Regions from separate parts of the Macrococcoides bohemicum genome, predicted to be linked through region 2. Evidence: riboswitches for the same ligand, from Rfam matches in the RefSeq annotation. Region 2 holds a riboswitch; the other holds the start of a gene.
What was found. A riboswitch is a leader RNA that binds a small molecule or an ion and turns the genes downstream of it on or off. The one in region 2 is predicted to bind lysine.

Region 1: another riboswitch for lysine. It lies ahead of HT586_RS08605 (amino acid permease); the one in region 2 lies ahead of HT586_RS06670 (aspartate kinase).

Annotation. Positions count from the first base shown of each region.
Region 1 covers NZ_CP054482.1:1,658,448-1,661,657, reverse strand. The annotation lists gene thrS (threonine--tRNA ligase) at 1-1,437, shown strand, start outside; lysine riboswitch at 1,561-1,731, shown strand; gene HT586_RS08605 (amino acid permease) at 1,806-3,210, shown strand, end outside.
Region 2 covers NZ_CP054482.1:1,303,131-1,306,340, reverse strand. The annotation lists gene HT586_RS06675 (aspartate-semialdehyde dehydrogenase) at 1-326, opposite strand, end outside; gene HT586_RS06670 (aspartate kinase) at 431-1,669, opposite strand; lysine riboswitch at 1,746-1,919, opposite strand; gene HT586_RS06665 (ABC-F family ATP-binding cassette domain-containing protein) at 2,064-3,210, opposite strand, start outside.

The sequences.
Region 1 (3,210 bases), 360 kb from region 2:
GCTGATGAAAATGTAACGATCTATTCTCAAGGTGAATTCACTGACCTTTGCCGCGGTGTACATGTGCCATCAACTGCTAAAATTAAAGAATTTAAATTATTATCTACAGCTGGTGCTTACTGGAGAGGTGATGCGAACAATAAGATGTTACAACGTATCTACGGTACAGCGTTCTTCGATAAAAAAGCATTGAAAGAACATCTTCAGGTTTTAGAAGAGCGTAAAGAACGTGATCACAGAAAGATTGGTAAAGAATTAGAATTATTCACTACAAATCAACTTGTCGGTCCTGGATTACCATTATGGTTACCAAATGGTGCTACAATTCGTCGTGAATTAGAACGCTATATCGTTGATAAAGAAGTTGCGTTAGGTTATGACCACGTGTATACACCAGTTATGGGTTCAGTTGATCTTTATAAAACTTCTGGACACTGGGATCATTATCAGGAGGACATGTTCCCGGTTATGGAGATGGACAATGAGCAAATGGTATTGCGTCCGATGAACTGTCCACACCATATGATGGTCTATAAAAATAAACCACATTCATACCGTGAGTTACCAATTCGTATTGCTGAACTTGGTACAATGCACAGATATGAAGCAAGTGGTGCTGTAAGTGGATTACAACGTGTACGTGGTATGACTTTAAATGATGCACATATCTTCGTTCGTCCGGATCAGATTAAAGATGAATTTATCCGTGTTGTGCAACTTGTGATAGATGTATATAAAGACTTCAAATTTAAAGATTATAAATTCCGTCTAAGTTATAGAGATCCTGAAGATACTGAAAAGTATTTCCAGGATGATGAAATGTGGGAGAAAGCACAATCAATGCTTAGAGAAGCGGTTGATGAAATGGGCTTAGATTACGAAGAAGCACCAGGAGAAGCTGCATTCTACGGTCCAAAACTCGACGTACAGGTTAAAACTGCGTTAGGTAAAGAAGAAACTTTATCAACAGTTCAATTAGACTTCTTATTACCGGAACGTTTCGATTTAGAATACATTGGTAATGACGGCGAGAAACACCGTCCGGTAGTTATTCACCGTGGTGTTATCTCAACAATGGAACGATTTGTTGCTTTCTTAACAGAAGAATATAAAGGTGCATATCCTATTTGGCTTGCTCCAAATCAATTAGAAATTATTCCTGTGTCTAACGAAGTGCATTATGACTATGCGCGTAAATTATATGATGAGTTAAAATCTCAAGGTGTTCGTTGTCATATTGATGACCGAAATGAAAAGATGGGCTACAAAATTCGTGAAGCACAAATGCATAAAGTGCCATATCAAGTAGTTGTTGGAGATAAAGAAGTAGAGAATAATGAAGTAAACCTTCGTCAATATGGTTCTAAAGATTCTAAAACTTTAGATCGCGACGAGTTTATCTGGAATTTAGTAGATGAGATTCGTCTAAAAAAATAATGATTTGATTTTTTATGAGTCTATGTTTTAAAGAAAAATCATCATTTAATGTTTTAACGTGTTAAAAAAGAGGTTGAAATAATAATTTATGTCATGTATATTAGTAACTAACTTAATATTCCTCGTTGAGGTAGAGGTTGCACTGTTTATGAGTAGATGATGGATATGTCATACACATAAACGAAGTTTATCGAAAGGAAGCAGTGCCGAAGGAATAATGTGTATGAACATTATATCCTGGGCTAACATTGAACAAGTGTTAGACTGTCACATCTGTGATGCGCTACTTAATTTTGATGATTATACTTTCAAATGAGTACGCGTATCATACGTGTGCTCATTTTTTATTTTTGAAAGGAAGTCAATATATGCAAAGTACGAATGGAGTACAAAGAAAATTGAAACAGCGCCATATTTCGATGATCGCTATTGGTGGCTGTATCGGAACAGGTTTATTTATGACCTCTGGAGGAGCGATACGTGATGCTGGCCCAGGTGGTGCGTTACTTGCGTTTACGATTATTGGTATTATGGTATTTTTCTTAATGACAAGTCTTGGTGAAATGGCAACATATTTACCGATTTCAGGTTCATTTTCTACCTATGCAACACGCTTCGTAGATCCATCTCTTGGATTTGCGCTTGGCTGGAATTATTGGTTTAACTGGGTGATTACAGTTGCAGCAGATGTTAGTATTGCTGCGAGCGTCATAAAGTACTGGGCACCGATGGATTTCTTACCGGGTTGGGCATGGAGCTTAGTGTTTTTAGCAATTATTTTATTTTTAAATACATTGTCAGTTCGAGTTTATGGTGAAAGTGAATATTGGTTTGCGATTATAAAAGTTGCTACTGTTATATTATTTTTAATCATCGGATTACTAACAATCGTTGGAATTTTAGGTGGCAAGTTTATCGGTTTTGATAACTTCACGACAGGTGATGCTCCATTTGTCGGTCATGGTTTAACAGGGTCTTTCTTAACGATTCTTGGCGTATTCTTAGTAGCCGGATTTAGTTTCCAGGGTACAGAACTTGTTGGTATTACAGCAGGTGAATCAGAAGAGCCGGAAAAAACTATTCCGAAAGCGATTAAACAAGTTTTCTGGAGAATTTTAATTTTTTACATTCTTTCTATTTTAGTCATCGGATTAATCATTCCTTACACTAATCCTAACTTAATGGGTGGAGATAGTGTTGCGAAGTCACCATTTACGTTAGTATTTGAAAATGCTGGCCTTGCATTTGCAGCATCCTTTATGAATGCTGTTATCTTAACATCTATTCTATCAGCGGGTAATAGTGGTATGTATGCTTCAACGCGTATGTTATATGCGATGGGTAAAGATGGATTAGCATCACGTAAATTCTCAGAAACAAATCGCAAAGGCGTTCCTATTCCGAGTTTACTTGCAACGTTTGTTGTGGTGGTAATCATCTTCTTAGTAGAACGTGTTGCCAGTGGTGCTTACGAATATATCGTGGCAGCAAGTGGTTTAACAGGATTTATCGCCTGGCTTGGTATTGCAATTAGTCATTATCGATTCAGAAGAGCGTTTTATGCTCAGAACAAAGATATATCAGTATTAAAATATAAAGCGATGTGGTTCCCATTCGGTCCGATATTTGCATTTGTTCTTTGTTTATTTGTAATTATCGGTCAGGATACGGATTTAATTTTAGGTGGTAAATTCGATCTAAATGGTTTCTTGATTACTTATATGGGGATTCCAATTTTCTTAGCGTTCTATTTCTACCATAAACTGAAATATA
Region 2 (3,210 bases):
GGTACGATTAAATCAATATCTTCTTCCATTCTATATGCACTTGAATTATCTATAACAATACTTCCAGCTTGTTCGAACAGAGGAGAGAACTTTAAGCTCGTGCTACCTCCCGCACTCATTAATACAAAATCATACTTTTCATTCGCTTTTTCTTCAGTTAATTCTTCTGTAATATACGTTTTACCTTGATAAACAACTTCTTTATTTGCAGATCTTGCTGAAGTGAACAATGTCAGTTCATTGAACGGTATTGCTTTTCTTTCAAGTACTTCTAACATCTTTTGTCCTACTAAACCAGTTGCACCTACGACTGCGATTTTATACATTCCATACACTCCTTATGATTAATCAATTATTTACTTCTATGTTACGCATTTTCTTTAATGAGTTAAAGCATTTTAATAAAAATTAAAAAATAAAAATAAGAATATTAAACATTAAATTTTTTACATAATATTTGAACAGCTTGCTTTGCCTTCCCGGCATCTACTACTAATGAAATACTGATTTCACTTGTCGATACCTGGTAGTAAGCAATCTGCTCCTCGATTAAGGACATAAATACTTTTGATGCGACACCAGACATATCACGCATACCTGAACCGATGATCGATACTTTCGCATAGTTGTCTTTAATTTCATGGAGTAAGGCAGGGTATGAAGCAGTTAACTGATCAATAATTGCTTTAATCTGATATTGTTCTGTATTTTTCATCGTAAATGATAGCTGCATACCATCGATATTTACTGTCTGAGAAATCATATCGATATTGATCTGATTTTGTTCTAATAATTCGTAAAGTGAGGTTAATACTTTTGTATCGTGCATTGGATAAGATAAAGTTACGTAATTCATATCTTCATCTAATGCAATTCCTGTTACTGCTTTTCTTTCTATGATTTGTTTATTTGGCACAATCCATGTTCCTTTCTCTTCGGATAAAGTTTTTCCGGTATATATTTTAGTATTGTTATTATAAGCGATTTCAATACATCGTGTTTCAAGTACGCCAGCTCCGAGAGATGACAGTTCCATCATTTCTTCAAAACTTACATAGTCCATCTTCATTGTTTCTGGATATACTCTCGGGTCGGTACCAAATATTCCTGTTACGTCAGAATATATTTCACATGATGATTGAAGTGATGCTGCAAGTGCTACTGCTGTTGTATCACTTCCACCACGACCAAGTGTCGTTAACTCATCTTCATGATTGATACCTTGAAAGCCAGCTACAATAATAATATCTTTTGTCTTAAATAGTTCCTGTAATTTAGTCGTGTTAATAGTCTGAATCTTACTTTTTAGATGATGACCTTCAGTGCGTATTCCAGCTTGCGCTCCCGTTAAAGCAACGGATTCTACTGATAAATCATTTAATATGATTGAAAGATAAGCGATGGTTTGCTGCTCACCTGTGGTTAATAACATAGCAAGTGCACTTTCTTTTGGACGTTCTGTAAGTGACGCTGCATTTTTGAGTAGTGCATCCGTTGTCTTTCCCATCGCTGAAACAACGACGACGAGTTTTTCATTTTGTTCAACACGCTTTTTAAGATAATCAGCAATGTGCCTAATCTTATTAAAATCAGCAACAGAACTTCCGCCAAATTTTAATACTTTGATATTGTTCACTTTTTCTTCAGTCTGAATACTGTTTTCTGTTATCAATTTATTTCCTCCTGCAAGGGTCATCACCAACAAAAAAACAAGCCCAGAGACATCTGGACTTGTTGAATTTATATACAAGCGATGCACTCCATTATTTTTCAATAATGACAAATCCATAGCTCTTAACCTGTGGATCCAACATAGCATTCACTGCAATCAATACTATATTTCGGCATCTCACCCTTTCAGTAATTCATTTGCAGAATTACCATTACTTACTCATGATCGATGCGCCTCATCTGTTACATTTATTTAATTGATGTTTAATATACTACAGAAAGATTTTAATATTGTAAAGTGTTTTGAGAAAATTTAAAAATAATAGTTTATTTAACAATACTTAAAATCCAAAAAACGTGTATTCATAAAATGAATACACGCAAGAAAATATTTATTTAAGTACACCTTGTTCTTTTAAGTATTCTTCATAAGTAATTTCTTTAGAAAGGTTTGCATTTAAGTCAATAACACGATTGGCAATTGTGTTAATGAACTCAAAGTCATGAGAAGTAAAAATCAGTGAACCTTTAAATGCCTTTAAACCATCATTGACAGAAGTGATACTTTCTAAGTCTAAATGGTTTGTAGGCTCATCAAGTAATAATACGTTCGCTGATGATAACATCATCTTACTTAACATACATCTTACTTTTTCTCCTCCTGATAATACAGTTGCTTTTTTACGTACTTCTTCACCAGAGAATAACATGCGACCTAAGAATCCGCGTAAGAAAGTTTCCGTTTGTTCTTCAGGCGGTGCATACTGACGTAACCATTCTACTAAGTCGATATTTTTACCTTCAAAGAATTCTGAGTTATCTTTCGGTAAATAACTTTGTGACGTTGTCACACCCCATTTGTAAGAACCTTCATCCGGTTCCATCTCACCAGCTAAAATACGAAGTAGGGTAGTCTTAGCAATTTCAGAATCACCGACTAGTACTGCTTTATCGTTTGGATTCATCGTAAATGATAAGTTATCAATAACTTTTACGCCATCGATAGTTTTAGTTAAACCTTGAACTTGTAGTAACTCATTACCAATTTCACGTTCTGGTTTAAAGTTAACGAAAGGATATTTACGGCTAGATGGCTGGATGTCATCTAATTCAATCTTTTCTAACATTTTCTTACGGCTTGTTGCTTGTTTAGATTTAGAAGCATTTGCTGAGAATCGTGCAACGAAGTCCTGTAATTCTTTAATCTTTTCTTCTTTTTTCTTATTAGAGTCTTGTAACATTTGCTGTGCTAACTGACTTGATTGATACCAGAAGTCATAGTTCCCGACATAAATTTTAATTTTACCGTAGTCTAAATCAGCAATATGCGTACATACGTTATTTAAGAAATGACGGTCATGTGATACAACGATTACTGTGTTTTCAAAGTTAATCAAGAATTCCTCTAACCAGCTGATTGCAGGAATATCTAAACCGTTGGTAGGCTCATCGAGTAATAATACATCTGGCTCACCAAATAATGCTTGTGCTAAAAGAATCTTAACTTTCTGGTTATTTTCAAGTTCAGACATTTTCTTT